DNA from 3 places in the Pseudodesulfovibrio sp. lm2024 genome. Region 3 is predicted to be linked to each of the others. Evidence: riboswitches for the same ligand, from Rfam matches in the RefSeq annotation. Region 3 holds a riboswitch; each other region holds the start of a gene.
What was found. A riboswitch is a leader RNA that binds a small molecule or an ion and turns the genes downstream of it on or off. The one in region 3 is predicted to bind cobalamin.

Region 1: it holds a riboswitch for cobalamin, as region 3 does, so the genes downstream of both, ACR42D_RS13770 (ribonucleoside triphosphate reductase) here and ACR42D_RS06055 (sirohydrochlorin cobaltochelatase) in region 3, are expected to answer to the same signal.
Region 2: it holds a riboswitch for cobalamin, as region 3 does, so the genes downstream of both, metE (5-methyltetrahydropteroyltriglutamate--homocysteine S-methyltransferase) here and ACR42D_RS06055 (sirohydrochlorin cobaltochelatase) in region 3, are expected to answer to the same signal.

What each region holds. Positions count from the first base shown of each region.
Region 1 is NZ_CP195092.1:2,915,895-2,926,384, reverse strand. It holds gene ACR42D_RS13810 (aldo/keto reductase) at 1-631, shown strand, start outside; gene ACR42D_RS13805 (GFA family protein) at 794-1,201, shown strand; gene ACR42D_RS13800 (ABC transporter ATP-binding protein) at 1,326-1,967, opposite strand; gene ACR42D_RS13795 (ABC transporter ATP-binding protein) at 1,960-2,883, opposite strand; gene ACR42D_RS13790 (ABC transporter permease) at 2,886-3,770, opposite strand; gene ACR42D_RS13785 (ABC transporter permease) at 3,767-4,762, opposite strand; gene ACR42D_RS13780 (ABC transporter substrate-binding protein) at 4,818-6,419, opposite strand; gene ACR42D_RS13775 (hypothetical protein) at 6,635-6,859, opposite strand; gene ACR42D_RS13770 (ribonucleoside triphosphate reductase) at 6,877-8,967, opposite strand; cobalamin riboswitch at 9,136-9,310, opposite strand; gene ACR42D_RS13765 (methylenetetrahydrofolate reductase) at 9,376-10,248, opposite strand; gene metE (5-methyltetrahydropteroyltriglutamate--homocysteine S-methyltransferase) at 10,308-10,490, opposite strand, start outside.
Region 2 is NZ_CP195092.1:2,905,312-2,915,801, reverse strand. It holds gene metE (5-methyltetrahydropteroyltriglutamate--homocysteine S-methyltransferase) at 1-1,995, opposite strand, end outside; cobalamin riboswitch at 2,078-2,269, opposite strand; gene ACR42D_RS13755 (flavodoxin) at 2,590-3,030, shown strand; gene ACR42D_RS13750 (FmdE family protein) at 3,166-4,242, opposite strand; gene tpx (thiol peroxidase) at 4,521-5,039, opposite strand; gene ACR42D_RS13740 (PEP-CTERM sorting domain-containing protein) at 5,406-6,170, shown strand; gene ACR42D_RS13735 (sigma-54-dependent transcriptional regulator) at 6,504-7,928, shown strand; gene ACR42D_RS13730 (hypothetical protein) at 8,157-8,453, shown strand; gene ACR42D_RS13725 (PilZ domain-containing protein) at 8,946-9,458, shown strand; gene galE (UDP-glucose 4-epimerase GalE) at 9,609-10,490, opposite strand, start outside.
Region 3 is NZ_CP195092.1:1,331,059-1,341,548, reverse strand. It holds gene ACR42D_RS06065 (Hpt domain-containing protein) at 1-80, shown strand, start outside; gene ACR42D_RS06060 (chemotaxis protein CheA) at 90-1,763, shown strand; cobalamin riboswitch at 1,777-1,953, shown strand; gene ACR42D_RS06055 (sirohydrochlorin cobaltochelatase) at 2,076-3,050, shown strand; gene ACR42D_RS06050 (FecCD family ABC transporter permease) at 3,055-4,092, shown strand; gene ACR42D_RS06045 (ABC transporter ATP-binding protein) at 4,085-4,864, shown strand; gene ACR42D_RS06040 (ABC transporter substrate-binding protein) at 4,867-5,760, shown strand; gene cobI (precorrin-2 C(20)-methyltransferase) at 5,830-6,543, shown strand; gene ACR42D_RS06030 (sirohydrochlorin cobaltochelatase) at 6,540-7,334, shown strand; gene ACR42D_RS06025 (IS481 family transposase) at 7,448-8,590, opposite strand; gene ACR42D_RS06020 (class I SAM-dependent DNA methyltransferase) at 8,866-9,510, opposite strand; gene ACR42D_RS06015 (class I SAM-dependent DNA methyltransferase) at 9,522-10,151, opposite strand.

The DNA of each region.
Region 1 (10,490 bases), 1.6 Mb from region 3:
CCAGTACAACTACCTGGACACCGACTTCCAGGCCGGGACCAAGGGGCTGGAATATGCGGCCTCCAAGAAGATGGGCGTGGTCATCATGGAGCCCCTGCGCGGCGGCAATCTGGCCCTGCCCGAGCCGCCCCGGGCCGTGGCCGACATCTGGGATCTGTCCGAGACCAGGCGCACCCCGGCCGAATGGGCCCTGCGCTGGGTCTGGAACCACCCGGAGGTGACCGTGGTCCTGTCCGGCATGAATGACGAGGAGCATGTCCGCCAGAACCTGGGCGTGGCCGGGCAGGCCGAATCGGATTCCCTGACCCGCGTAGAGCTGGACCTGGTCAAGCGCGTGGCCGACACATACCGTCAACTCATGCAGATCGGCTGCACCGGCTGCGGCTACTGCATGCCGTGCCCGGCGGGCGTCCAGATCCCCACCTGCTTCGATATGTTCAACAAGCTGCACATGTTCGGCAACGAGGCCGAGGCCAAGCACATGTACAATTCCTTTGCCGCGGGCACGGTGCTGCAACGCGATCCCGGCTTCGCCTCCCAGTGCGTGGAGTGCGGCCAGTGCCTGGAGAAGTGTCCGCAGTCCATCGAGATCCCGGAGGTCCTCAAAAAGGTGGCCGCCGCCCTGGAATAACGGGACGGGGGCGCAACCGTCCGGCGCATCCAGTCGCAAAAAACGGCCCGGAGTTTCCTCCGGGCCTTTTTTGCGCCGTAGGCAAGGGGCGTCGCATGTGATACCGCATGGTTGGCGCTCGGCTTCGGCGCTGTTTACGGTAATAAGAAAGGAGGGCGTTCGGTGAAATACGCGGGATCGTGCCTGTGCGGCAAGGTCGCTTTCGAGGTGGAAGGCGAATTCGAGAGTTTCTATCTGTGCCATTGCGAGCGGTGCCGCAAGGACACCGGGTCCGCCCATGCGGCCAACCTCTTTTCGTCCACGGCCGGGCTGCGCTGGCTGCGCGGCGAGGATCTGGTCCGCACGTTCGATTTCAACGCCACGGGCCACATAAAGAGCTTCTGCGCCGAGTGCGGCTCGGCCCTGCCGAATCTCCAGATGGACGGGACGCTCCTGGTGGTCCCGGCCGGGAGCCTCGATTGCGATGTGCCAATCCGGCCCGACGCGCATATCTTCTGTGCGAACAGGGCCAACTGGGACAACGGGCTGGAAGGCCTGCCCCGGTTCGACCGGCTCCCGGAAGGGGACTGAGGCGGTCTCCATTGACAGGATAAAAAAACAAAGGATTTCGGGCAACGGCGCGAAGTCCTTTTTTTATATGGGAGAAGGCGTCCGGCAAAGCGGTTCGCCGCCGCGAGACCGGTCTTACGATTCGTCAGGCGGCGGCGCGGTGGATATCCGGGGACTCGGCCCGGTCCGCAGGCGCGAAGGTCTCGTCGATGCGGTGGGCGATGCGGCCCAGAAGGTTGCGGTCGTGGCTGATGGCCAGCACGCCCACGCCGTGCCGCTTGGCCCAGCGCAGGACCGCGTCCCAGACCATGGCCTGGGTGTTGGGGTCGAGCATGGCGGTCATCTCGTCGGCCAGCAGATAGCGCGTGTGCGGGGCCATGACCCGGGCCAGGGCCAGTCGCTGGAGCTCGCCGCCGGACAGTTCGTGCGGGTAGCGGCCCAGCCAGGCGGGTTCGATGTTCAGCCGAGCCAGGGTGCGTCCGTCGGGCCGCCATCCCTCGTTCAGGCTGTCGCCCAGCTTCCAGCGCGGGTTCATGGTCAGCTCCGGATGCTGGAAAATGAGCTGCACCGGGCTGAAGGCGCGCCGGGGCAGGGGCTGGCCGTCGCAGGTGACCGTTCCCTGTTGGGGAGCCAGGTGTCCGGCCAGGAGCTTGGCCAGGGTGGATTTGCCCCGCCCGCTGGGGCCGGGCAGGCCGACGACCTCGCCGGGCCGGACCGAGAAGGTCAGCCTCTCGATGATCCAGGACGAAGTCTCGTAGCGGAAAAACAGTTTGTCGCCCTTAAGCATGGCAGCACCTCACCTGTCCGCCGCCCACCGCGCGCAGCGGCTGGGGGCTTTTGCAATCCTCGGAGCGGTCGGCGCAGCGGTCGGCGTAGACGCAGCCTTCGACCCGGCTGTCCTCCAAGGGCTGGTTCCCGGACACATAACGGAATCCCTGCTGCGGCAGGGCGTTCCACAGGGCGCGGGTGTATGGGTGGCGCAGCCGCCCCCGGCCCGCGAAGTCCGAGGCCGGGGCCGTCTCCACCGTGGTTCCGGCGTAGATGACCGCCACCCGGTCGGCGATGGTCACGGCCGCGTCGATGTCGTGGGTGATGAGCATGATCCCCTTGCCCGAGTCGGCCAGCTCGCGCAGGTGGTCCAGGGACTGGCGGATGACCTCGGCGTCCAGGCCGGTGGTCGGCTCGTCCGCGATGAGCAGGTCCGCGTCGCCCGCCGTGGCCGTGGCCGTCAGCACCCGCCGGGCCATGCCGCCCGACACCTGGAACGGGTACATGGCCTTGACCCCGGCCTCCAGGTGGTAGCGGGCAAAGGCGTGGTCCGTGTTCCGGGCCGCGTCCATGCAGCACTGTCCGCTCAGGCGCGAGGCCCGGTAGACCTGCCTGCCCACTTTGGACAGCGGGTTCAGGTAGGCCACGGACTGGGGGATGAGGGCGATCCGTTTGCCGCGCAGCCTTTTCACGTTGCGCGGGGTTACGGGCTCGCCCTGAAACAGGATGTCGCCGGTGTGCCGGGCGTTGCCCGGCAGCAGGCCGAGGACCGCATGGGCCAGCAGGCTCTTGCCCGAGCCGCTGGAGCCGACCACGGCCACGATCTCGCCCGGGGCGATGTGCAGCGACAGGTCGCGCACCGGGTGCAGGGTGCAGCGTTGCCATCCCCGGTCGTACCGGGAAAATTCGATGGACAGGTTGTGGACCGACAGCATGGCTACTCCTGGCTGGTTTTTGGATCGGTGATGACGCGCAGGCCGTTGCCCAGCACGTCGAAGAGCTTGACCGTGACCAGCAGGGACAGGCCGGGCAGGATGGCCAGCCACCAGTAGCCGGTCGAGATGTGGCGCATGGACTCGGACAGCAGGATGCCGATGGACGGGTTGTGCGGCGACAGCCCGAAGCCGAGGAAGGTCAGCCCGGCCGCGTGCAGGATGGCGTGGGGGAAGAGCAGGATCAGCCCGATGGTGAACTGGGGCACGATGTGCGGGAGCATGTGTTTGCGCGCAATCCACCAGGGGGAACGGCCGAGCCTGCGCGAGACCATGACGTATTCCGCCTGCTTGAGCTGCAGGATTTCGGCCCGGATGATGCGCGCCAGACGGGGCCAGTGGGACACGGCCACGGCGATGATCACCCCGGTGGCCCCGCCGCCGCAGGCGAACGAGACCAGGATGAGCAGGACCAGGTGCGGGGTGGCCATGACCAGGTCGATGAGCGTGGTCACCACCGCGTCGGTCCGCTTGCCCATGGTCGCGGACAGGGTGCCGAGCACGGCCGAGACCACGGAGCTGACCGTGGCCGCCAGCAGGCCGATGCCCAGGCTGCGGGTCAATCCCTTGACCGTGCGCACAAGCATGTCGCGGCCCAGCCAGTCCGTGCCGAAGGGGTATTCCAGGCAGGGCGGCAATTTCTTGTGCAGGAAATCCGTGGTCAGCCCGGTATCGCCCATGAGCCGGGAGGCAGTCGCCAGGGCGGCGAAGTATGCCAGGCACAGGCAGAGCACCCAGGCGGCGCGGCCCCGGCCGTCCAGCAGGCGCAGCCGCCCGGCCACGTGGTGTATCCGTTGGGACAAAGTGGGGGAGGCGGTGGCGGTGGTCATCGCGCCTCCTCCGCGCCGACGCGGATGCGCGGGTCGAGTACGCCGTACAGGATGTCGGCGATGAGGTTGCCCGCGAACACGAACACGGCGCTGAACAGGGTGATGCCGAGCAGCAGCGGCACGTCGCCGCGTATGCCCGCCTCCACCGTGGCCTTGCCCAGCCCGGGGTAGGAGAAGACCTGTTCGGCCAGGACCGAGCCGCCGAACAGCTCGCCCAGGGAGGCGAACTGGAGGGTCACGGCGGGCAGGGCCACGTTGCGCACCGCGTGCCGCCAGGCCACGCCCGCGCGCGACTCGCCCTGGGCCAGGGCGAACAGGGCGTACTCGCTGTTCATGGCGTCGATGGTCTTCTCGCGGGTGTGCAGGGCGATCTGGGCCACGCCGATGACCGACAGGGTGGCCGCCGGGAGAATCAGATGGTGCAGCCGCTGCCACAGGGTGGCGTCATCCGGCGACACGCCCGGCGGGGTGGCGCAGCAGATGGGCGTCCAGGCCAGGGAGACCGAGAACACGGCCAGCAGGACCAGCCCCATCCAGAAGGACGGGGTGGAGGCCAGGGTGTAGCTGTAGACGCGGATGACGCGGTCGGCCAGGGAGTTGCGGTTGGTGCCCGCCGTGACCCCCAGGACGAAGCCGAGCAGGCCGGACAGCAGCCAGGCCGAGGCCATCAGCCACAGGGAAGTGACGAACCGCTTGCCGATGACCGTGGTCACCGGCTCGTTGAAGATCATGGATTGGCCCAGGTCGCCCCTGAGTACGTGGCCCGCCCAGATGACGAACCGCTCGGGCGCGGGCTTGTCCAGCCCCCAGCGCTCGGTGATGCGCCGCTCCTGCTCCTGGCTGATCTGCATGCGGTCGATGCCGATGTAGGCGTTCACCGGGTCCACCGGCGACAGGGAGACCAGGGTGAAGGCCAGGACCGAGACCAGGGACAGGATCAGGGCCAGACGCCCGAGCTTGCCCAGGCAGAAAGATGGTGAAATGGCGTGCATTGCGGCTCGTTCCGATCCCGGGGCGCGGGCAGCCCGCGCCCCGGGGGATGGTTGGTTAGTCTTTCCAGGTCCACTTCTGGATGTTGGCCGTCACGGGCCAGCCGTGGCCGTGGGGCTCCACCTGGGAGACGCCCACGTCCAGATGCTCGCTGACGAAGTAGGTATGCTCCAGGTTGACCAGCCAGACCCAGGGCGCGTCGCCCCGGCTGTTGCTGCCGGTCGTACCGTCCCATTGGGCCTTCTTCCACAGGGGCAGGGAGGCCTCGTAGCTCTCGGCCGCGACGGCCGCGTCCAGGTACTCGTCAACCTTGGCGTTCTTGTAGTAGCCGGGGTTGTTAAAGCCCTCGCCCGCGTGACGGCTCGAATAGAGCTGGTAGACCTCGATGGGGTCGTGGGCCCCCCAGCCGAAGACGATGACCTCGGAGTGCATGAGGTGTTTGATCTCGTCCCAGCTGCGCTTGCCCTCGACCACGGCGTGGATGCCCACGGGCCTGAGCATGTCGGCCACGGCCAGGGCCAGGTACTGGCGGATGGCCCGATCGGCCGGGTAGATGACCGTGAACTCGGCCTTGACCCCGTCCTTTTCGACGATGCCGTCGCCGTCCGCGTCCTTCCAGCCCGCGTCGGCCAGGATCTTGCGCGCGGCGTCCGGGTCGGCGTCCCTGAAGACGTTCTCCGGATTGTCCCAGGGCAGGCCGTCGCAGGGGCCGTAAGCCGGGCGGCCGAACCCTTCGAGCACGCCCTTGACCAGCATCTCGCGGTCAACGGCCACGTCGATGGCCTTGCGGATGGCCGGGTCGGCGGTCACGCTGTTGCCGATGGGCGCGCCCTTGTCCGTGACCTTGCCGGTGTTCGGCACGCAGGGGAACATCAGCCCCCGGTTGTCCACACTCTTGACCGGGTGGAGGACCATGCCCGGGATGGTCTGCACGGCCAGGGCCTGCGGGACCACGACCACGTCCACCTTGCCCGCCTTGGCCGCGGCGAAGGAGGTGTCCTCGTCGGTGAACAGGAAGACCAGCCGCTTGAAGTGGGGCTTGTCCCCGTAATAGTGCGGGTTCACTTCCGCGATCATCTGCTGGCCCTCGTTCCATTCGACCATCCTGTACGGGCCGGAGCCCACGGGCTTGCGCGCGTAGCCGGGGCCGTGCAGTGCCTTGGGCACGATGCCCAGGCTGACCAGCCGGTTGATGAAGGTCGTGTCGCGTTTCTTGAGGGTGATGCGCACGGAGTATTCGCCGGTGGCCTCGGCCTTGTCCATGTTGATCAGGTCCACCTTGCCGCCCGCCTTGGCCGCGGTGTTGTAGGTGTAGGCCACATCCTCGGCGGTCAGTTTCGAACCGTCGGAAAATTGGACGTCCTCGCGGATGGTCACGTCCCAGGTCAGCCCATCCTTGGACAGGGTCTTGTCCGTGGCCAGGTCGTTGACGATGTTCAGGTTCTCGTCGCGCTTGAGCAGGGTGGACTGGAACAGGGGATTGCCGTAGCGCCCCCAGCCCAGGGTGGGATCGTATCCGTCGTCCGGCTCGCCCTTGACCGCCAGGGTGAGCGTATCCTTGGCCAGGACCGGGGTCGCGGCCAGGGTGCACAGGACCAGCAGGCCTGCCAATGCGGCCAGGACCAGCCTGCCCGCACGGCATTGGATGAAAACGTGCATGAACTCCTCACTTTGAGTACTTGTTTCGGAAAAGATTGCGTTAAATAACACCATTATGAAAAACGTGTCAATTGACACATATGAAAATGAAAAAAGATAGCTCGACTTTCAAGGATGCGCACTGTGCGGGGGAGTTGGAGGGGGAGTTCATGAAAAAGGCCCGGCCTGCATGGTGCAGGCCGGGCCTTGGTTGTCTTGTCGCGCCGGGGCCGGGGTCAGTCGGACTGGTCCGATGCCAGGTCGCTGATCGCCTTGAGGGTCTTGCCCCGGTCCTGGGCCAGCTTCTTCCACTTCTTCTTTTCCTTCTTCAGGGCCTCGACGGTGTGCAGGAGGTCCTGCACGGTGCGCGCCGGGTAGCCGTGCGTGGCGCGGCTGCCCCTGCGCAGTTCCTCGTCGTTGTGCTGCCGGATGGAAGCGAGCTGGTTGGCGTCGAGTATCATCACGTTCCCGTATCAGGTCAGGCGGCGGGCTCGCAAGCGGGTTCGCAGGCCGACGAGCAGAAGCTCAGCTGCGAGTATTCGACGCGTTCCCTGTACTCTTCCTGCTTGCCCTTGTTCCAGCGGCCCACCGGGCGGTAGTAGCCGACCACGCGGGTGTAGACCTCGGTCTCCTTGTCGCAGGTCGGGCAGTTGAAGTGCTCGCCGTAGATGTAGCCGTGGTCCTCGCAGACCGAGAAGGTCGGCGTGACCGAGATGTACGGGATCTTGGTCTTGCTCATGGCCTTGAGCAGGAAGTTCTTCACGCTCTCCTCGTCCGGGGCGGCCTCGCCCAGGAAGGTGTGGAAGACCGTGCCGCCGTTGTACAGCGTCTGCAGGTCGTTCTGGTGCTCAAGGGCGAAGAAGACGTCCGAACTGATGCCCACGGGCAGCAGAGTGGAGTTGGTGTAGTACGGGGTCTCGTCGCCCGAGGTGTGAATGTCCGCGTACAGCTCCTTGTCGATCTTGGCCAGCCGGTAGCAGGTGCCTTCGCCGGGCGTGGCCTCGAGGTTGTACAGGTTTCCGGTATCCTCCTGGAACTGGACCACGAGCCTGCGCAGGAGATTGAGCACCCGCTGCATGAGCCGGGAGCCGGACGGGGTGTCGAGCCCCTTGTGCAGCAGGTTCATGCACGCCTCGTGGCCGCCGATGAGGCCGATGGTCGAGAAGTGGCCCTTGAACCCGTTCTTGAGGTAGCGCCGGGAGAACGGGAACATGCCCGCGTCCAGGTTCTTCTGGACCACCTTGCGCTTGAACTCCAGGGACTCCGAGGCCAGCCGGGCGTACTCGGTGACCAGGTCCATGAAGTCCTCTTCGTTGTGGGCCAGGTAGGCCAGCTTGGGCAGGTTCAGGGTGACCACGCCGATGGATCCGGTCAGGTCCCCCGCGCCGAACAGGCCGCCGGTCTTTTTGCGGATCTCGCGCAGGTCCATCTGCAGACGGCAGCACATGGAGCGCACGTCCTCGGGGTTGAGGTCCGAGTTGATGAAGTTCTGGAAGTAGGGCGCGCCGTACTTGGCGGTCATCTTGAGCAGCAGCTTGCCTTCCTCGGATTCCCAGGGGAAGTCCTTGGTCACGTTGTACGTGGGGATGGGGAAGGAGAAGATGCGCCCGTCCGCGTCGCCTTCGAGCATGACCTCCAGGAAGGCCCGGTTGAACATGGCCATTTCCTCGGCGTACTCGCCGTAGGTGGAGTCCTGAAGCTCACCGCCGATGATGACCGCCTCCTTGGCGATGTGCGCGGGCGGCACGAAGTCCAGGGTGAAGTTGGTGAACGGCGACTGCCCGCCCCAGCGCGAGGTGGCGTTGAGGTTGTGCAGCAGCTTCTGGATCTGCTGCTTGACGTCGTGGTAGCTCAGCCCGTCGTTGCGGATGAACGGGGCCAGGTAGGTGTCCACGTTGTTGAAGGCCTGGGCGCCTGCCCATTCGTTCTGCAGGGTGCCGAGAAAGTTGACCATCTGGCCGCAGGCCGCGTCAAAGTGCTTGGCCGGGGTGGACGAGCAGCGGTCGCGCAGGTTGAATCCTTCGAGCAGCAGGTCGCGCAGGGACCAGCCGGAGCAGTATCCCGCCAGGCCGAAGGACAGGTCGTGGATGTGGAAGTAGCCGTGGGTGTGGGCCAGGCGGACCTCCTCGGGGTACTTCTCGAGCATGTACCGGGCCTGGACCGAACCGGCCATGTGCAGGATCAGCCCTTGGAAGGAATGGGTCATGTTCGAGTTCTCGTTGACCCGCCAGTCCACGTTGTTCAGGTAGCCGTCCGTGACCTTGGCGATGTCCAGGAACGCCTCGTCCTGGGAGCGCAGCTCGCGCCTTTTTTCGCGGTAGATGATGTACCGCTCGGCCACCTTGTACAGGCGGGCCTCCATGAGGACTTCCTGGACCATATCCTGGACCTGCTCCTGTTCGGGGATGTCCACGTCCTTGAGTTTCTTGGCCACCTTGCCGGCCAGCCGGTCGGCCAGCAGCGGGTCCTTGATGCCGCTGCCCTTGAGGGCCTTGAAGATGGCGGTGCCGATCCGCTTGGTGGACCAGGTTTCGATGCAACCGTCTCGTTTGAGGATTTTGCTGGGCATGTAAGTCTCTTGCAGGCAACGCGGAGGACGGCGCACGGTCAAAGTGCGGCCGCGGTGAAACTGCCTGCGCTGTCGCCGATGTACGGTGTCGCGGCGGAACCGCGAACCCGGCGACGGTTATCGGGTGGGCTTCATTCTTGTCCGCATGCGGGTTCCGCGATCCGCATCCGGCAGGAAACGCTTCAGGTAGGTCTTCTGGCTCTCCCCGTCCGGCCCGCCTTCCCGCCTCGCGGCAGTGGCATGTGGGCCGGACCTTCAAGGGGATTACAGCGGCGGGACCGCTCCGGCTTCGCACCGGATTCCCTGTTATGGCCCTGGGGCCACCTGAAGGACATCTAGAACTTCTCGAGAGTAGCCAAAGGCGGGGTGAAGCGCAAGGGCCGAATTCACCCAACCGGCTCTGCCGGGTCAGCTGCCCAGTTCCGGCACCTCGGACAGGATGTCCAGGCAGACATCGGCATTGTTCAGGGAATACAAATGGATACCGGGCGCGCCGAGGTCCAGCAGCTCGCGCACCTGGCGTCGCGCGATCTCGATTCCCTTGCGCCGTACCGCCTCGTCGCCGCCTTGCCTGTCGGCCTCCTGGAGCTCCAGGTAGAGCTTGAGCGGGATATTCGCCCCACACAGGGACAGGATGCGGTTTAAGGACGCCATGCTCAGGACCGGGAGGATGCCCGGCAGCACGGGATCGGTCACGCCTCGTGACTCCAATCGGCGGACCAGGTCGCGGTAGCGGCGCACGTCGAAGAATAGCTGGGTCACGGCGAAGTCCGAGCCCGCGTTGAATTTGTGGCAGGTCCAGCGCAGGTCGTCGTCGATGGACGGGGACTCGGGGTGGGCGTCCGGGTAGCAGGCCGTGGCCACGCCCATCTCGGGCCAGTCCGCCTTGACGAACTCCACCAGGTCCGAGGCGTGCCGGAAGTCCTTCCAGGTATCCTCCTCGTTGCCCGGCATGTCGCCGCGCAGGGCCAGGACGTCGTGGATGCCTGCGTCCCGGAGCCGGTTGACGTACTCGGCAATGGACCGCTTTTCGGCCCCCACGCAGGTCAGGTGGGACATGACCGTCAACCCGAACCGTTTGTGCATCTCGGCGGCGATGTCCAGCGTGTTGTCACGGAACGACCCTCCGGCCCCGTAGGTCACGGAGGCGAAGACGGGGTCGAGTTCGGCCAGCCGTTCCACCTGGCCGAAGAAGCGGGGCCACTGCTCCCGCTCCTTGGGCGGGAAGAATTCGAGGGAGAGGAAGGGGGATTTGTCCTTGATGCGGTCGATGATCTTCATGGGGTATCCTTGTGAGGGGCGGGCGGGAAGCCTTCTTCCCGCCCGGTCTGGAGTGGTGGTTAGCGTTGTTCCTCGCGCAGCCTGCGGGCGGCCCGGACCATGTTGTCCAGCGAGGCCAGGGTCTCGGGCCAGGCGCGGGTCTTCAGCCCGCAGTCCGGGTTGACCCAGAGCCTGCGGGCCGGGACGACCGCCAGGGCCTTTTGCAGCAGGGAGTGGATTTCGTCCGCTGACGGCACGCGCGG
Region 2 (10,490 bases), 1.6 Mb from region 3:
GATGCTGATTACGTCGGCGTCCATCCTGGCGATGGCCGAGAGGATGGCGTTGAATTCGCTGTAGCACATGTGCGAGTGGATCTGGGTCTCGTCCCGGACGCCCCCGGCCGTCAGCCGGAAGCAGTCCACGGCCCAGCGCAGGTAGTCGGCCTGCTCGGCCCTGCGGATGGGCATGCCCTCGCGCAGGGCGGCCTCGTCGATCTGGATGGCCTTGATGCCCGCCGCCTCCAGGTCCAGGACCTCGTCGCGCATGGCCAGGGCGATCTGGCGGCAGACCTCGTCGCGTCCCATGTCGTTGCGCACGAAGCTCCAGCACAAAATGGTCACCGGGCCGGTGAGCATGCCCTTCATGGGCTTGTCGGTCAGGGACTGGGCGTATACGGCCCAGTCCACGGTCATGGGCGTCGGGCGGGACACGTCGCCGTAGATGACCGGCGGCTTGACGCAGCGGCTGCCGTAGCTCTGCACCCAGCCGTTCCGGGTGAAGCAGAATCCCTTGAGCTGCTGGCCGAAGTACTCGACCATGTCGTTGCGCTCGGGCTCGCCGTGGACCAGCACGTCCAGCCCCAGCGTCTCCTGCCGGGCGACCACCTCGGCGATTTCGGCCCGCATGGCCTTCACGTACTCCGCCTCCGAGATTTCGCCCTTGCGGAAGCGCAGCCGGGTGCGGCGGATTTCGGCGGTCTGCGGGTAGGAGCCGATGGTCGTGGTCGGGAACAGGGGAAGGTTCAGCCGCTCGCGCTGCGCCTCGGCGCGCACGGCCAGGGGCGAGGCGCGGTCGTACATCTCGGGTGTGATTGCCAGTACCCGTTCGCGGATCGCCTTGTCCGCCACGTCCCGGTGGGCCCCACGGGCCAGCAGGGCGTCCTTGTTGTCCTTGAACAGTTCGGGCGCGCCCTTGCCTTGGGCCGCTTGTTTCAGGGCCGCTATCTCGGCGCACTTCTGGACGGCGAAGGCCATCCAGCGCCTTATTTCAGGATCGAGGCCGGTTTCGGCCGCGGCGTCCACCGGGCAGTGAAGCAGGGAGCAGCTCGATCCGATCATCAGCCGCTCCGGTTTGACCTGCTGGCGGGCCGCATTGACCTTGCGCAGGGCGGTCTCCAGTTCGGTCTTCCAGATGTTCCGGCCGTCCACCAGCCCCAGAGACAGGGTCATGTTCGGGGGCAGCTTGCCCAGCAGCTCCGGCAGCTGGCCCGGCGCGCGGACCAGGTCCGCGTGCAGGCCGTCAACGGGCAGGGCCAGGGTCGTGTCCAGGTTGTCGCCCAAGGCGCCGAAATAGGTGGCCAGGAGCAGGCGCGAGCTGATCGCCGCTTCGCGGATGCGCGCGTAGGCAGTGGCAAAGGCCGCCCTGGCCTTGTCGGAAAGGTCCGTGCACAGGACGGGTTCGTCCAGCTGGATCCAGGCGCACAGCCCGTCCAGTTCGCGGATGACCGCGCAGTAGGCGTCCACCAGGGAGTCCAGGTGCGCCCAGCGGTCGCAGCCGGAAACCTCCTTGGCCAGCAGCAGGAAGGTCAGCGGGCCGACCAGGACCGGTTTGGGCGAAAGGTCCATGGACCGGGCCGACTCCACCGCCTGGAGCAACCGGCTGCCGGTCTTGGCGAAGGTCGTGTCCGGGGCCAGTTCCGGGACGATGTAGTGGTAGTTGGTGTCGAACCACTTGGTCATCTCCATGGCCGGGACGCCGTTTTCCGCGTCGCCACGGGCCATGTGGAAATAGGTCTCGAGAGGCAGTTCGCCGCCGTTCCAGCCGAAGCGGGGCGGGACCGCGCCGAGCATGGCCGCCATGTCGAGGACGTGGTCGTACAGGGAGAAGTCGCCCACCGGGACGAGGTCCAGCCCGGCCTCGGCCTGGACGGTCCAGTGCCGTTTTTGCAGTTCCTCGGCCGTGGCGTTCAGATCGGCCTCGGCGATCTCGCCTCGCCAATACTTTTCCAGGGCCCATTTCAGTTCCCGGTCGATCCCCATGCGGGGGAATCCCAAAACGTGCGCGTGCATGTCTGCTCCATGGTTACGGGTGAAAAACAGTCCTCGCCCACCCCGCGACGCCTGTCGTCGCTTTGGCCGGGCGTGGTCGCGAATTCATCGCGTCACGGCAAGACGTCTTCTGGCTTCCGGCCCCGTCATGTTGATTCCCTTCCCGAATCCGGTGGTCCTCAACGGGTGTCTGCCGGTTACAGCGGCCCGTCCGCAGCGGCTTTTCACCGCTTTCCGTTTCTTGCCGTATCCTTATATCAAGATGTATTGATATTATACCGTCCCCCAAATGGCAAGCATTTGTTCGGAGCGGCTGAAAATGCACGTGGGCAACGCAGGTCCGGTTGATCTTCCTGCCGTGGGAGCGGGCGTAAAAGCAGGAAGGTGAACTTGGAAAATGGAGTGGTTGACAAATAATGGACAGCCTCCTAAGTTTCATGAAAATGATTTTCATATTCAATCAAACAAGGCGACATGCGGCAATAGCAGCTACGGATGTCCAGCGTAACCGCCAAAAACGGAGTTGAACATGATTTCCTCCTTGTCCGCACGCTGTACCGGGCCCGCCCAGGGCCCGTGCGCACGACACAACTTCAACACTGTGAGGAAAACACCATGGGCAAGGTATTGATCGTCTACGGTTCGACCACCGGCAACACCGAGAGCGTGGCGGACGCCATCGCGAAATTCATGGAAAAGAACGGCCGCACGGTGGAGACCAGGAACGCGGCCGACGTGGCCGTGGAGGACATGGCCGACGGCTTCGACGCCGTGCTGCTCGGGTCTTCCACCTGGGGCGACGACTCCATCGAGCTCCAGGACGATTTCGTGCCGGTCTTCGACAACCTGGACAAGGCCGGGCTCAAAGGCAAGAAGGTCGCGGTCTTCGGTTGCGGCGACTCGTCCTACGAATACTTTTGCGGCGCGGTGGACGCCATCGAGGAGAAGGCCGAGGACCTGGGCGCTGTCCTGGTCGGCGATCCCCTGAAGATAGACGGGGACCCCGACATGGGTGACGTCACGGCCTGGGCCGGAACCATCCTGCCCGGGCTCTAGGTCCGCGCCGGGTTCCTCTCCGGAATGAACTCGCCGGAAACGGCAAAGGCTTGGGAAGTTGCCTTCCCAAGCCTTTTTTAGGGAGATCGGGATGCGGGGGCAGGCCCGATCCGAGGTGTCGTTTTTACCCGTGCGTCAGTGGGACATGGCCAGGGCGTAGGGATCGGCGCCAGCGCCGGAGACCTTTTCGGCCAGAGAGGCGGGGCCGGTGAACCGGCCGAGGTCCTTGATGCAGGTCAGCTTGTCCTTCATATTCATCTTGGCCAGCTTCCAGGACATTTTCACGCGGGAGATGAAGAACAGCGGGTTGCTCTTGCTGCCGGACGGGGCGCGGTCCGCGTTGGTCACGCCGGTGAAGGACTCGGACTTGGCCCAGTCAAAGCCGATGAACACGCCTTCGCAGGTGTCCTTTTTCTTGTTCACGCGCATGGCGATGAGCGTCGGGGCCACACCGTCCCGGGCTCGCTTTTCGGCGGCCCCGGCCGTTTGCACGGAATACGCCCCGTGCTTGCCTATGGTCGCGCCGTAGGCGGATTGCAGGGCGTCCATGGCACAGATGGGCGGCGCGCCCACAAAGACGTAGGCGTCGCCCGGTCCCAGCGGCAGGTTTTCATCGAGATACGCCTTGGCCATGAACCCGGCGTTCAGGCCGGGGCAGAAGTGGTCGTGCAGCTCGGCGCCCTTGAGCATGGGCCATGGGGCGTCCTCTGCCCAGGACAGGGAGATGGAGGCCACGGAGAACAGACGGCTGCCGACCAGCCCCTTGCGCGCGGCGTCCCAGCCCTCGGGCCGGAACAGGGAAGCCGGGGCCAGGTCGATGGTCTGGCTCTCGAATCCGCCAGGGGAGAGCTTGATGAACACGGCCGCCTGGTTGTCTTTGCGGAAGACCGAGAACCAGAGCGGTTCCGTGCACGGCGTGTTGACCAGAAGAAGGGTTCGGGTGCCCGGCGTCCTGCCCGTGGCCCGGGCGACCACGTCCAGGTAGGCCTCGGTGGATGCCGCGTCGGCCTGGCCGTAGCCCGCATTGGTCAGGACCATGAAGCCCGGCGTGTCCGGGCTCACGGCCAGGGTTTTCATGGCTGTCTTCAGGGCCATGTCGGCAGCGTTCATGCGCGGCGTCATTTTCGGGCCGAATCCGGCGGCAAAACCGGTGGAAGCCGTCAGGAGGAACAGGAGGAGGACCGTTTGAGCGAGAAGAGTGTTCTTTTTCATACTGCATTACACCATAATGTTTAAGTGTTGGTATGTCGTTCCTGTATAATTTTATGAAATTCGTAGCAATAAAAAGCCGGAGAAAGTACAAGCGCTCCGGTTGAAGGTGTCCGGTTTTACCGGACATTTTAAGAGTGGGCCGGATGGACGGTGCCGGAGGGGGATCGCCAAGTTCTCCGGCAGGAGGCTGCGTCTCAAGGCGGGGCGGTGCGCAGGGCATGAAAAAGCCCGGAAGGAAGACCTTCCGGGCCGAAATCGCGATGTGCGCGGGTGCTGGATTATCCGATCAGTTCGCGGACCACCTTGAGGGCGGCCTCGTAATCGGGCTCCTCGGTGATTTCCTTCAGGTACTGGACGTAGGCGATCTTGCCGTCCTTGCCCACCACGAAGACCGCACGGGTCAGCAGGCGCAGTTCCTTGATCAGGGCGCCCCAGTTCTCGCCGAAGGAGGCCTGGGCGTGGTCGGACAGGGTCTGCACGGCTTCGATTCCGGCCGCGCCGCACCAGCGGGCCTGGGCAAAGGGGAGGTCCATGCTGACGGTCAGGATTTTCACGTCGTCGCCCAGCGCCGTTGCCTCGGTGTTGAAGCGGCGCGTCTCCATGTCGCACACGGGGGTGTCCAGGGAGGGCACCGAGGCGATGACCAGCACCTTGCCGGAATAGTCGGCCAGGGTGGCGGGGGCCAGGTCGTTGGTGGTCACGGTGAAGTCGGGAGCGGCGTCGCCGACTTTGATCTCAGGGCCGATAAGGGTCAGCGGATTTCCTTGAAACGTGATGATTCCGGTTCTTTCACCCATGATATGCTCCTTTCACGAAAGTGGGTTGGTCATTCTCATTCAAATAAGTATCCACAATGGCGTGTAAAGGCGCAACCAATAATTATTCTCGTTCTTTTCGGCTGGCTTGCGCGGCCGGGGGGATGGAGGCCGGGACGCGTTGCCCTTGCCAGTCATTGAGAAGGTCCACGGTTCAGCCGCATTCAATGGGCAATATCTATGCTGCCATTCCCAAACCGGCACATAATGTAAGGGAGCCCGACAAAGTGTCGGGCAAGATGACATTTTTCACACATTCAAGGCGTCAAAACCCGTGTTCTACATGTCTGGCATGTTTTGTGCTTAATTCCGATAAAACAAAACGGGGAATTCAACGTGGGAGACACCATGAGACGCTTTATTGCATTTATACTGTTCGCTATCTGCCTGCTCCAGGCACCGTACGCTCTGGCGTATTCGGTGTCTTTCGCGGACAATGTGAACTACTGGGAAGGCTACGGGAACGACAACCGGGATTGGGTTGACGGTCGTTGGACCCAGCAGAACAACCGGGATGTCATCGGGGCACCGGATCTGGTCGGCGGGAATTTCATCTTCGACGGCCACACTCTTTCCGGGATTCAATTGAACTACACGAGCACCGGCCGGCATCTCGTGCCCGGCGACTGGTTTTTCGACACCAACCAGGACGGGTCTTGGGACTATGTCCTGCACCATACGCTGCGGGTTTACCGGGATGGGTCCATCTCCAGGGAAGAGTTCGGTTATGGCTTGTTTGCCGTGGATCTGTCCTATGAACACGGCAATATGACCGGCTACCAGGAGTCCTTCTGGCCTTGGGGGACCGAGGGCAGGCACGACCACCCGGTCCGGGCCTGGGTCGACCTGGATGAGGTTCTGTCGGGCGTCGGCTACGACGGCTGGGACTACTGGATCGCGGAAAACAGTCTGGGTGAGACCAACTGGTCCGACATCAACCTCGATTTTACGGGTCTCCGGGCGTTCACCTACGGATTCGCCATGACCTGCGGCAACGACGTGCTCTTCGGCGAAGCCCGGGTTCCCGCTCCCGAACCCTCCACCTTCCTGCTGCTCGGTTTCGGCGGTCTGGGCCTGCTGCTCTATGGCCGCAAGAGGAAGCGTTCCCTCTGATCCATGTTATTATCGTAATGGATGGCCGGGCAGTCTGCGGACTGCCCGGCCTTTTTCGGTGGGCCGCGCCTCCGTCCATAGGGGGCGGGCCGTCCGTGTCGCCATTCGGGCCGATCCGGAAAGTCTTGAAAAATCGGAAAAGGGGGGTATGCTCAAATCGAGTGTTGGCGCGGTTTTTATTCACGCGGCCGGTCTTTGTCCGGAAAAAACGGAATCGGGAGTTTCTCCTATGGACAGAAAAAACGCGCCTATGTATAGAATCGCTAACTTTTGTCCATCGTCCGTTGACAGGCCGCAGGCTATTGAACAAGGAACCGTGGAGTGGAACCGTTCGTGGGAAAGATACTGCTGATAGACGACGACCCGTTTCAGTGCGCCGCCGTCGAGTCCATCATCAAGAAGATGGGCTACGACTGCCATTGCGTGTACTCCGGGATAGAAGGGCTGACGCTTCTCAAGAGCAGCCACTTCGACATCATCTTCCTTGATCTCAACCTGCACGAGGGCAACGGGCTGACCCATATCCCCCGTCTGACCCAACTCGACCCGGATGTGGATATCGTCATGCTCACCGGCGAGTCGGATACCGACTCCATCTCTCAGGCCTTTGCCGCCGGGGTCAAGGACTACCTGGTCAAACCGATCAAAGAGGACCGCTTCCGCCAGGTCATCCAGAACCTGTTGCAGCAGAAGACTGTCCAGAAAGAGCAGACCGACACCCTGGACCGCGACGAGATCATCGGCGACAGTACCGCCCTGAACCAGTGCCTCGAACGGCTGGCCATCTCCGCCAAGGGCAACGGCAACGTGCTCATCACCGGCGAGACCGGAACCGGCAAGGAACTCTTTGCCCGGGCGCTGCACAACAACAGCGACCGCAAGGACAAGCGGTACATCGTGGTGGACTGCACCAACCTCCCGTCGACCCTGGCAGAGAGCCTGTTGTTCGGCCATTCCAAGGGGTCCTTCACCGGGGCGGACCAGGACCGCAAGGGGTTGTTCCATCTGGCCCACGGCGGCACTCTGTTCCTGGACGAAATCGGCGACCTCGACCTGGGCATCCAGAAGTCTCTGCTCCGCGTCCTCCAGGAAAAGACCTTCCGTCCGCTCAGCTCCAGCAAGGAAGTCTACAGCGATTTCAGGCTGGTGGCCGCCACCAACCGGAACCTTGAAGAGATGGTCGCCAGGGGCGAATTCCGCAGCGATCTCTACTACCGGCTGCAGAGCTTTATCATTGAGTTGCCGCCCCTGCGCGAACGCAACGGCGACATCGAACTGCTGACCCGCCACTACCTGCCCACACTCTGCAAGGAGAACGGCATGGAGGAAAAGGAGGTCGATCAGCAGTTCATCGAGACCCTGCGGCTCTATGACTGGCCCGGCAACGTGCGCGAGCTGGTCAACGTCCTGCATGTCTCGCTACAGAAGGCGCGCTTCTCCAAGTACCTGAATATTTACCATCTTCCCCAGCAGCTGCGCATGCGTCGCGTGTTCCAGGACATGGGTGAAAACGACCAGCCGCAGCCGGGTGTCAATTCCATGCCGAGCCTGTTTTCCCTGCCCACGACGGCGGAGGAGTTCCCGATCATGAAGGCTGCCCGCCAGGAAGCGGTGGAGGCCATGGAGCAGGCCTATCTGCAACGGCTGGTTCAGTTGAGCGACGCCTCCATATCCACGGCCTGCAAGCTCTCCGGCCTTTCCCGCGCCCGCCTGTACGAGCTGTTGAGCAAGCACAACCTGTCCCTCAAGACCAACTGACGAGCCTTGATCGGGGTTTTTCTCGTTGCCGACGTCCCCTCTGGCGCGAAATTTGCATAAAAAAATCACATGTACGACTACAAGACCAATAAGCGGATGCATGTCGCCGTGAAGGATGACGCGGCGCTCACCGAGATCGTCAACCGGCTTGGAGCGCTCGTTGGGAGCGCTGCGGCGGAAGACGGCCCGGATGCGCTCGAAAGGCGAAGCTGCCCGCGCAGGTCCGTCATGATCCCCGGACTTGTCCAGGTGCTGAAGTCCTGCGGGGAGATCATGGTCTTCCCCGTCCAGATTCGGAACATCTCCAGCCAGGGCATGCTCCTTGAATTCAAAGACAAAGGTCACGTGTTCGCCGGTATGCTCAAGCAGATCGAAGGGCTGAGCGTGACCTTCCAGGTGGATGACTCGGTCGCCACCCTGGAGTGCCTTCCCACGCGTATCGTTCTCGACGACCCGGTGGAAGTGGGCGTCGAGGTCTCGGACGAATCCGACGACAAGCCGCGCGTCCAGCGCTTTCTCATGTAGTCCTTCCAGTCCGATCCTCCCCCTGGGACACACGGATGGCCGCGCCCGGCGAGTCAGGGACGTGCCCTCGGGATTCGTCACATTTCCACAATAATTACCGGCTGCTGCAATGCGATGAAAGGCGGGGCCGCAATGTTGCGGGATTCTGCCTCTTTTCCGTCAGCTGTCGGATTGTCAGACACATGGCCGGGGTCTTTCCGGGGCCGGTCCACGCGGCTTTGTTCCGCGTGGGTGACAGGCGTGCTTTTTTTCGTCCGGTTGAGGGGCGGCCCGTTGAGCATAGCTCCACTATATAATTCGACAATCTCGGAGCGATTTCGGACGTGGCCGGGGATGGAACCCACGGCGTCCGTCCGGTCGGGCAGGAGGGGTGGACCGGGCACCGCTTGCGGTATGTTTATTGCAAAAAATTAAAGATTGTTGAGGCATTGGAATGGGGCTCCGGGGGGTCGCCCCGCACACGGCACGATACGTCCTGAGGAAGTTGAAAAGATGTCTGAATCGGTGAAAATATGTTTCGATATGAATCGGGAAAATTTTCAGGTACTTAAGCGCGTCGCCAAAGCAGAAGGGGTGGACTGTTCCCAGTATGTTTCGAGCCTCGTGGAAGGGGCTCTGAAAGATTTCGTCAGCCGGGATTGGTCCGTCAACGGCAAGGAGCGGCGGCGCTATCACCGGGTGGATGTGTCGCTTCCCGCCATATCATGCGTAAAGTTTTCCGACAGGGAGATGCGGAGTTATCCGGTGGTGGTGGACGACATTTCCCAGGGTGGATTGCGGATATCCTTCAAGGACATTCCTCCGGAATTGGGGGATAAGCTCGCAACCTCCTCATTTTTCGAGGTGTTCTTCACCTTGCCTCATCTCTCGCAGACGGTCTCGTTCTACTGCAGGCGGCTGCGCCACAAGGTTGACCGCGATGTGACCATGGTCGGGGTGTTCGAGGGAAGCAACCCGGAAACTGTCTCCACGGTGGACGCCATGATGGAGTACTATACCGCCTAGACAACGCGCATTTGTTGTTGCCGGGCTCGCTTGTCCCGCCGATAAGCCGACGGCCCGCTCCCATTCGTTAAGAAATCCGACAGACAGGTGCCGGTCCGCTGCCGGCATGGACGCCGCAGTGGGCGTTGCGTTTTGCACGCGGGCCGCGTTCTAGCCTTCGGCGTCCCGGTAGCCCCGGGGATTCTTAGACTGCCAGTTCCAGGTGTCGCGGACCATGTCCTCGATGGTGTGGGTCGCCTCCCAGCCGAGTTCGCGCCTGGCCTTGTCCGTGGAGGCGTAGTTGGCGGCCACGTCGCCGGGGCGGCGGGCGGTGATCTCGTAGGGGATGGTGACGTTGTTGATCCGCTCGAAGGCGTGGACCAGTTCGAGTACGCTGCACCCCTTGCCCGTGCCCAGGTTGTGGATCGTGTAGCCGGGTTCCTCCTCGAGCTTGCGCAGGGCGGCCACGTGGCCCCGGGCCAGGTCCACCACGTGGATGAAGTCGCGCACGCCCGTGCCGTCCGGGGTGTCGTAGTCGTCGCCGTAGATGCTCAGCTTCTCGAGCCTTCCGACGGCCACCTGGGCGATGTACGGCATGAGGTTGTTGGGGATGTCGGCGGGATCTTCGCCGATGAGTCCCGAGGGATGCGCGCCCACCGGGTTGAAATAGCGCAGGATCGACATGTTCCAGTCCGGCTCGGCCGTGTGCAGGTCCTTGAGGATTTCTTCTATGTACAGCTTGGTGCGGCCGTAGGGGTTGTAGGCGCTGGTCGGGGTCTCCTCGGTCAGGGGGAGTTGGTCGGACAGGCCGTAGACCGTGGCCGAGGAGCTGAAGACGATGTTCCTGGCCTTGCCCGCGCCCATGCCCTTGCACAGGTTGATCAGGCTGAGCAGGTTGTTCTCGTAATACATGAGCGGTTTCTGCACCGATTCGCCCACGGCCTTGTGCCCGGCAAAGTGGATGGCCGCGTCGATGGTCTCCTCGCGGAACAGGGCCCGGACCTCGCCCAGGTTGCAGAAATCCATGCGGTGCACCGGAATGGCGACGCCCGT
Region 3 (10,490 bases):
AGCAGACGCTCATCGGGTGGGGCTTCGACAAGACCATCTCCGTTTATCCCGACAGGGAAACCTATTTCACCGCGCAATAAGGGGAAGCCATGCAAGACAGCATCATCCAGTGCATCGAGGACATCGAACAGCAAATCCTCGAAGTGGACGCCACCGGCCAGGGGGTCGAAGCGGTGGTGGACGCACTCGGCCTGTCGTGCATGCAACTCTCCTCGGCCGGGGTCATCGCCCTGCTGGACATGCTCAAGGACGGCATCACGCCCGTCAGCAGCGACATCATCACCTCCCTGCTCGGCATCTGCGAGGCCCAGAAGAAGTTCTTTTTCGCCCTGGGCGGCCTGCTTGAGGGCAGCGCCGACGCTCTGGCCAAGATCAAGCGCTCGCCGTCCGCCCCGGCAGTAGAGGAATCCGAGGAGGACGCGGCCAAGGCGTTCTCGGAACCGCCCACTGCCGAGGCCGACGCGCCCGAGGAAGAGGACGCGCCCGCCGAATCCAAGGCCGACGCCAAGCCCGAGCCCAAGGCCGAATCCAAGGCCGACGCCAAGGGTGCGCCCGCGGCCATCTCCTCCATCCGCGTGGCCACCGACCGGCTCGACCGGGTCATCGAACTGGTGGGCAAGCTCATGGTCACCTACGCGGTCATCGCCCAGGGCGGGGCCACCAGCATGACCCAGATGGCCTCCAGCCTGCGCGAGCTGGACAACGTCATCACCCGGCTCCAGCAGGAGGTCAACGCCATCCGCCTGGTGCCGCTCAAGCAGATTTTCATGCCCATGCACCGGCTGGTCAAGAGCCTGTCCCAGAAGATCGGCAAGAAGCTCGACTTCGAGGTCAAGGGCGACGACCTGGCCCTGGACAAGACCATCGTGGAATCCCTGAACGAGCCCCTGGTCCACCTGCTGCGCAACGCCGTGGACCACGGCCTGGAAGACCCCGAGGGGCGCAAGGCCGCGGGCAAGTCCGAGACCGGCACCGTGACCCTGTCCGCCTGGCGCAAGGGCGACAGCGCCTTCATCCAGGTCGGCGACGACGGGCGCGGCCTGGACCCGGACCGCATCCTGGCCAAGGCGCTGGAAAAGGGGCTGGCCGACCCGGACAAGGAATACGAGACCGAGGAAATCCTCCAGTTCGTCCTCCAGAGCGGCTTTTCCACGGCCGAGAAGATCACCGACGTGTCCGGGCGCGGCGTGGGCATGGACGCGGTGGTCAACGCCATCAAAGTCGCCCTGGACGGCGAGGTGTCCATCAAGAGCACGCTCGGCAAGGGCGCGGCCTTCACCATCGTCATCCCCCTGGACCGCTCGGCCAACGAAGGCATCGTGGACGCCCTGGTCTGCAAGGTGGGCGGCGATACCTTCATCATGCCCAGCCGCGACGTGGTCGAGATCTACATGCCCCGGCACAACGACGTGGTCCAGCTGCCCGACGGCCGCGAGACCGTGGACGTGCGCGGCGAGGTCCATTCCCTGCTCCGCCTGGCCGACCTCCTGGAACTGACCCCGGAGATCGACGACATCGAGATGGCCCAGGCCATCGTGGTCCGGGTGGGCGACTACAAGGGCGCCATCCTGGTGGATGAAGTCCTCCGCCAGCAGCAGGTGGTCATCACCGGCTTCACCGTGCCGGTGCATGAAATCTTCCAGATCCCCATCCTGGGCTACGGCATGATGGGCGAATCCGACGCCCTGGTCATCGACGCCGAGGAGATGATCCAGCAATTCCAGGATCGCATCGCCAAGGCCGCCGACTCGTCCTTGACATAACCGCCGCCCGGAGCATAATCCTCAATCTTCAGGTGTCCTCGGACTCAATAGGGAATCCCGTGCGAATCGGGAGCGGACCCGCCGCCGTGACGTCCTGCCGAACCGCTGCCATTCATGCCACTGGGGTCTCCCTGGGAAGGCGGCAGCGGGAGGGACCAGCCGGAAGACCTGCCTGATGCGCGCAATGGACTTGCCACGGTGGTACGTGGGCTTGCCGCCGAGGTATCGAAGGGATAATACGGACCCCTTCCTCTGAATTCGAAGAGGAAGGGGTTATTCATTTCCCGGACCCGCCCCTTTCGGAGAACATCGATGAACCTGTTCAGAAACTCCATCTTCCTCCTGCTCGTCCTGCTCATGGCCGTACCGGCCCAGGCCGGGCACCACGACGAGGGCCCGGCCAGACCGGCCATCGTCCTGGCCGCCTTCGGCACTTCCTACCCCGAAGCGGTCAAATCCATCCTGAACATCAAGACCAAGGTGGAGGCGGCCAATCCCGGCGTGCCCGTGCGCCTGGCCTTCACCTCGAACATCATCCGCCGCATCTGGCAGAAGCGCCAGGACGACGCGGCCTGGAAGACGGCGCACGCCGACATCCCGGAGGAGGTCCTGTACGTCAAGCACCCCCTGGCCACCATCGCGGACCTCCAGAACGACGGCTACCGCGACATCACCGTGCAGTCCCTGCACGTCTTCGCGGGCGAGGAGTTCCACGACCTGATCACCCTGGTCGGCTCCCTGAAATCCATCCGCACCCTGAAGCCCCGCCACGCGCCCTTTGTCCGCCTGGCTCTGGGCCGTCCGGCCCTGGGCATGCCCGGTGAGGACCATCCCTACACCGAGGACCTGGCCAAGGCCGCCAAGGCCCTCAAGGCCGATGTGGAACACGCCCGCAAGATGAACGCCGCCCTGGTTTACATGGGGCATGGCAACGACTACTTCTCCACCGGCATCTATTCCGAATTCCAGAAGGTGCTGCAGGACGAATACGACTACCCCATCTACATCGGCTGCGTGGAAGGCTTTCCCGGGTTCGACGACATGGCCGCGCAGCTCAAGGGCGCGGGCAAGAAGAACATCCTGCTCAAGCCGTTCATGATCGTGGCCGGCGACCATGCCACCAACGACATGGCGGGCGATGAGGACGACTCGTGGAAGGTCATGCTGACCAAGGCCGGATACAAGGTCACCCCCGACTTGAACGGCCTGGGCATGATGGACGCCTGGGCCGACATCTATGTGGACCACGTCAAGGACGCCATGGCCCAAAAGCAGGGCGCGGAATAGGTTCATGACGACCGCCGCCTCCCGTACCCCCCTTCGCAACGGCCTGACCGTGGCCCTGCTCGCGGCAGCGCTTGCCGGGCTGGCCCTGGCCGCCTGCGGCCTGGGGGTCATCCCCATCCCGCCGGGCGAGGTCCTGCGCGGGCTGCTGAACGGGCTCCGGGGGGCGGCGGATTCGCTGGACACCACCACGGCGGGCATCCTTCTGGACGTCCGCCTACCGCGTATCCTGACCTGCGCGGCCGTGGGCTTCGGCTTGGCCGTGGCGGGCGCGGTCTTCCAGGGACTGCTGCTCAACCCCCTGGCCGACCCGTTCACCCTAGGCGTGTCCTCGGGCGCGGCCTTCGGCGCGGCCCTGGCCCTGCTCCTGGGCCTCTCCTTTTTCGGCCCGGCCACCCTGCCGGTCCTGGCCTTCGCGGGCGCGGCCCTGACCCTCTTCGCGGTCATCTCCCTGGCCGGGCGGGACGGCGAGCTGTCCCCGGCCTCGCTCATCCTTTCAGGGGTCATCGTCTCGGCCATCCTCTCGGCGGGCATCAGCTTCATCAAGTACCTGGCCGACGAGCGGGTCTCGGTCATCGTCTTCTGGCTCATGGGCAGCTTCGTGGGCCGCACCTTGAACGACGCGGCCTTGGCCGGCTCGGCATCCATCGCGGCCTTCGCGATCTGCCTCTACTACGGACGCGACCTGAACATCATGAGCCTGGGCACCCGCTCGGCCCGCAGCCTGGGCGTGGACACCGGCCGGGTGCGCCTGATCCTGCTGGTGACCGCTTCCCTGGTCAGCGCGGTCTGCGTGTCCGTGAGCGGAGTCATTGGCTTTGTCGGGCTGATCGTGCCGCATCTGATGCGCATGGTCGTGGGCCCGGACAACCGCTGGCTGCTGCCCGCCTCGGGCCTGGGCGGGGCCATCCTGCTCCTGCTGGCCGACACCGTGACCCGCGCCCTGCTGCCCCACGAGGTGCCCATCGGCGTGCTCACCGCGCTCATCGGCGGCCCGGTCTTCTGCTGGATCTTCAGCCGCTCCCGGAGGCTGGCCCGTGGATAGCGCCACCTTCACCCTGCAGGACCTCGGCTTCGCCTACGGCGACGCGCCGGTGCTTCGCGGCCTGGACCTGGGGTTCGCCCCGGGCATGGTCCACGGGATCATCGGTCCCAACGGCAGCGGCAAGTCCACCCTGCTCGGCCTGCTGGCCGGACTGCTCGCGCCCACCTCGGGCGCGGCGCGCCTCAACGGCGAGGACGTGTCCGCCTGCCCCCCGGCCCGGCTGGCCGGGCTCTGCGCCCTGGTCTCCCAGGACCAGCCCCTGCGCTTCCCGTTCACCGTGGCCGAGACCGTGCTCATGGGGCGGCACCCGCACATCCCCCGGTTCAGCCGTCCCGGCCCGCGCGACATAAAGCGCGTGGAACAGGCCCTGGCCGCCATGGACCTCACAGGCCTGCGCCACCGCGCCGTGGCCGACCTGTCCGGGGGCGAGCGCCAGCGCACCGCCGTGGCGCGCGGTCTGGCCCAGGACACCCCGGCCCTGCTCCTGGACGAGCCCACCTCGGCCATGGACATCCGCCACGCCATGGCGACCATGGAGGAGCTCGTCCGGCTGGCCGAAGCGGGCCGCACCGTGGTGGCCGTGCTCCACGACCTGAACCTGGCCGCCCGGTACTGCGACAACCTGGTCATGCTGGACAAAGGGGCCGTTCACGCCTATGGCAACGTTTCCCGCACGCTCACTCCCGAAAACATCCACGCGGTCTTCGGCGTGCGCGCCGCCGTTCTGGAAACCGAATACGGACCGCACATCGTCTATATCCAAGGAAACTGATCTTGAAACGCCTCTTCTTCACCCTCGCCTTCATCCTGTTCCTCTGCTCCACGGCCCAGGCCCGGACCATCACCGACGACTCGGGCCGGACCGTCTCCTTCGACAAACCGTTCACCCGGATCATCTCCCTGTACGGCGCGCACACCGAAAACCTCTTTTCCCTCGGCCTGGACGAGCAGATCATCGGCGTGTCCACCGACGAGGACTACCCGGCCGCCGCCCTGGGCAAGCCCGCCTTCAACGCCCGCGACGGGGTGGAGAAGTTCCTGGCCGCCAAGCCCGACCTGATCCTGATCCGGCCCATGCACATGCGCGCCTACGCCGGGCTGTGGAACGCGCTCGCCCGCCACGGCGTCACCGTGGTCTCGCTCCAGCCCGACTCCATTGAGGCCATGTTCGGCTACTGGCGCACCCTGGGGGCCCTGACCGGCCGCCAGGCCAAGGCCGAATACATGATCGAGGACTTCCGCGACGGCGTGCGCCGCGCCGAGGACCGGCTGGGCACCATCCCCGAGGAGGAACTGCCCGGCGTGTTCTTCGAATCCATCCACCGCAAATCCGCCACCTTCTCGCCCGGCTCCATGCCCCTGTTCGTGCTGGAAAAGGCGGGCGGCATCAACGTGGCCGCCGACGCCCGGCCCCGCCACGGGACCAACATCGCGGACTACGGCCTGGAGCGGCTGCTGAACAAGGGCGGCCGGATCGACGTCTACCTTGCCCAGCGCGGAACCATGAACGACGTCTCCGTCAAGGACATCGTGGGCAGCCCGGCCGCCTCGCGCATCAAGGCCGTCCTGACCCGCAACGTCTTTCTGGTGGACGAGCACCTGGTCTCGCGCCCCACCCTGCGCCTGCTCGAAGGCATCGACACCGTATACCAGCTCCTGCACCCCTAGCCCCGAGTTGACGGGCCAGCGCAAAACAGACACAGTCGGCTACCGACAAAAACAGAACGGATAGACAACGTGACCAAGAAAGGCACTCTCTACGGCATCGGGGTAGGCCCCGGCGACCCGGAACTGCTCACCCTCAAGGCCGTGCGCGTCCTCGGACAGGTGGACGTCATCTTTGCCGCCGCCTCCACCAAGAACGACTATTCCACGGCGTACTCCATTGCCAAACCGCATCTCAAGGAAGGCGTGCGCATCATCCGCCTGGGCTTTCCCATGACCAAGGACCAGGACACCCTGGATGAGGCCTGGGCCGAGAACGCCCGACTCGTGGCCGAAGTCCTGGACAGCGGCCGGGACGCCGCCTTCCTGACCCTGGGCGACCCACTGACCTACTCCACCTACGGCTACCTGCAGCGCACCCTGCTGGAGATGAACCCGGACCTGCGCCTGCGCGCCGTGCCCGGCATCACCTCCTTCCACGCTGCGGCCGCGCGCATCGGCCTGGTCCTGTGCGAGTCCAAGGAATCCCTGCTCATCACCTCGGGCGTGGCCGATCCCGCCCGCCTGGAGGAGCAGCTGAACACCGCCGACAACGCGGTCATCCTCAAGGCGTACAAGAACTTCGACGAGATTCGCGCCCTGCTGACCAAGCTCCGCCTGGCCGACACCACGGTTCTCGTCTCCCGCCTGGACATGGACGATGAGTCCATTCTCATGGACATCAAGGATGCCCCCAAGCAGCCCCATTACTTCTCCCTGGCCCTGGTCAAGAGGAACAAATCGTGAGCACCGCCATCGTCCTGGCCGCCTTCGGCTCACGGCACGAGAACGCCATGGACTCGCTGACCCACATCACCGAGCGGGTCAGGGCGGCCTATCCGGACATCCCGGTGCGCGTGGCCTACACCTCCAAGACCATCCGGGGGCACATGAAGAAGGCGGGCGAAGCGGTCGACTCCGTGCCCGCCGCCCTGGACAAGCTCCTCAATGAAGGCGTCACCCACGTGGCCGTCCAGTCCCTGCATCTCATCCCGGGCACCGAGTTCCACGAACTCCTCGGCCTGGCCAACGAACTCATGCTCCGCGAGCACGGCTTCACCCGCGTGGAGGTCGGCTTTCCCCTGGTGGCCGGCGAGGCGGGCGTGGAGGAAGTGGCCGACGCGGTCCTGGCCATCGCCGAGCAGGGCAAGGGCGAAAACGACGCCGTGCTGTTCATGGGCCACGGCACCAAGCACGACGGCAACGTCTACTACGAGGCCCTGCACCGCGCCTTCCAGAAGCGCGATCCGTCCGTGCACATGGGCGCCATGGAGGCCGAACCCGGCATCGACGCGATCATCGAACGGTTCCGGCGCGACGGCGTGAAAAAGGCCCACCTCCTGCCCTTCCTCTTCGGTGCGGGCTGGCACGCCGCCCGCGACATGGTCGGCGACTCCGAGACCAGCTGGCAGACCCGCCTGGAAAAGGCGGGCATCAAGTGCGAGGCCGTGCTCAAGGGCGCGGGCGAATACGACCGTCTCGTGGACATCTGGCTCAGCCACCTCCACGACGCCCTGGCGCGCATGAACCGCTGTTAGCGGTTGCCTCCGGCGGCCGGGGGAAGGGGAGAGAGGGAACCCTTTGAAAAGGGCTTCCCCTGTGCAACCGGAAACATGGGTAACACTTCTGCCCGGGTACATGGGTAACACTTTTATTGTTCGTCTACCGGTTCCGGGGGCCTGATCAGGCCCCCGGAACCGGAGGCGGGCAAGATGCCGAGCAGGACTGATCCGGCGTAGATGTTCAAGTCGCCGGCGCGGTTTTCCAGAAGGCCGATCAGACTGCCGGCCAGGCCCTGGCTGATGTACCGCCTGCGGCCCCTCCACTTGATTTCCCCGGTGTTTTTGACCCGCCGGACAGTGTGCTGTGCGGCGTATTGAAAGTCCGGTATTTCAGCTGGATATCTTCTCTCCGATCGGACGTAGACCTGGGCTGGGACGGCCATGCCCAACGCTTCATGGGGCCTGTTGTGGTTGTAGTGCCGACGCCAGGCGCGGAAGCGGCGCTGCTGTTGCCGCAGCCCTCTGCCCAGGCGGATTTCCCGCTTGAGGCTGCGGTGCATCCGCTCGTGCGCCCCGTTTTGTTGCGGCTTGCCCGGCTCGATAAACTCCACGTCGATCCCCAACCGCAGCCAAAGAGCACTCAGCCGGGACAGGCCGCCCGCTCCCGCCCCCGCGAACGGCGTTCCGTTATCCACGCGGATTATTTCGGGCAGGCCGAATCGGGCGAAAGTCCGGTCGAAGGCCTCCCGCGTGGGCGCGAAGGCGGGCCGGGACAGGGCCTCGCACCCCACGAGAAATCGGCTGTAACTATCCATAATCGTTAATGGATAGCAGGTGCTTCCGCAAAGCATCCTGAACCAGCCCTTGTAGTCGACGCTCCAGACGTGGTTGGGATGCTCGGGCTCCGTCAGCGTGCCTGGCCATTGCCGAAACCGGGCGTTGCGCCGCCTGCGCGCCTTGACCAGCCCCGCGTCCTTGAGGATGAGGGCGATGGTGCTGTGGGAGGGGGGCCGGAGCCCCCGATTGCGCAGCTCACCGGCGATCTTGCGCGGCCCGATGCCCGGCCACGCCTTGCGCAGGGCCACGACGGCCTCCCGCATTTCAACAGGCGTCCTATGCGGACAACCGCGCGGCCTCCTGGTCAGCTCCATGAATCCGAACTTGCCGAGTTCATGGTATCGTTTCAGCCACTTGTATCCTGTTTTTCGACTGATGCCGTACTTGCGGCACAATGCCGCCAGGGCCTCGGCGCCAAGCTGCGCCTCCATCACAAACAGCCATCGTTGATCCATAGGTTTGACCTCATTCCAGGGCATGGGCACCTCCAGGCTCTCATGCCCAAAGTGTTACCCCTGTTCCCGGGCTAATGTGTTACCTATGTACCCGGGCTGTACCCCTCTCTCCCCTTCCCCCGGACCCCCATCCCCTCTCTCCTTCCTAAACTTTTTGGGCCGCTTCGCAGGGGGGGGCGCTATTGCGGACGTTGACTTTTGAATGGTTTCGTTTCGTCAACAAAAAGAGGAGGACCATATGGTCCTCCTCTTTCGTCCGCCGGGGTGCGGTGATCCTAGGCATTCGGTGCACCCTCGGCCAGGACCTTGTAGGTGCACAGCTTGCACGTCACGTTCTCGTTCTTGAGGTAGTCCGCCTCCTCCATGCTGACCAACTCCCAGGCGTCCGCCTTTTCCAGGGCGATCATGCGGTCGCGGTACCCGTAGTCCTCGTACGCCCCTTCGCGGATGGTGAAGCAGATATGCCCGTCGGGCCGGGTCACGCGGATAAGTTCGTCGAAGGCGGTCGCGTCCACGTGGCCATAGGTCAATGTGCCCACGCAGACCACGGCGCCGTACGCGTCATCGTCGATATCGAGCTTCTTGCTCAGGTCGGCCTGCATGAGCGAGCCGTAGATGTCCTTGGACTCGGCCACGCGGAGCATGTCCTCGGAATAGTCCAGGGCGTGGATGTCCCCGTACCCCTTGTCCGAGAGTATCCGCCCCACCTGGCCGGTGCCGCAGCCCGCGTCGAGGATGCGCACGCCGGTCTTGGGCTCCACGCGCTGCAGGGCCCGGGCCGCGGCCGCAGGGGCCACATAGCCGAAGCTGCCCACCGTGTCGTTGTCGTAGTCGTCCGCCCAATCCTTGTAGGCGTCCATCAGTTCGGCATGGTTGGTGGCGGTATAGACCTTGTCCAATGTCTTGTTGTCGGAAACCATTCCGTATCCCCCTATGATTCCAGGACTTCGTAGACGCAGTACTTGGCCGTGACGTCCTCTTTTTGCAAATAGTCGGTGTCGACCATCTCCTTGAGCCTAAAGGCGTTGTCCGCCTCCAGGCTGACCATCCGTTTGCGGTAGCCGTACTCCTGGTACGCCCCGTCGCGCACGGTGAAGCAGATGAACCCGCCGGGCCGGGTGATGCGCACGAACTCGTCGAAGACCTCGGGCCCGACATGGGCATAGGTCAACGCGCCCACGCAGATGGTCGCGTCATAGGAATTGTCGTCGAATGCGAGCCTGCGGTTCATGTCGGCGTGGTGGATGTCGCCGTAGACGTCCTTTGCCTCGGCCACCTTGAGCATGTCGCGGGAGAAATCCATGGCCTCGATGCGGCTGTAGCCCAACTCGCTCATGGCCTGGCCCACCAGCCCGGTGCCGCACCCGGCGTCCAGGACTTTGGACTCGGGGGATTCGAGATAGCGGTCCAGGAGATTGGCGGCCACGCCGGGTCCCACGTAGCCCATGCCCTGGCAGGTGTCCCTGTCGTATTCGTCCGCCCAGCAGCGGTAGGCGTCAACCAGTTGTTCCGGGGTGGTGGCTTCGTACGTGGCCACCCATTTCTCGGGAGTGTCGTTCATGGCGATTCCTCTGTTAAATGTTTCTATTATAGAAATTTTCAGACTTTATACAGTCATCATAAATGATATGGAAATATAATTGCAATGCATCATCGATGTATTACATAAAATAATGAAGCAAAATCGCTTTGTATTATTGAAACTGGAGATGGATGTTTCAATCAACATGTTGCCAATTAAAAAATATTTCCTTGGCTTTGATCGTCGATTGAAAAACGATTAACCAGTCAAAAATCATACTGTAGGTTCATTACAAAACATCTCTGCATGACAAAGTCAAGGCAGTGCATGACATTCACAATAACGTTGTATTGTCATCCTGTTGAAACAATCAAGAGA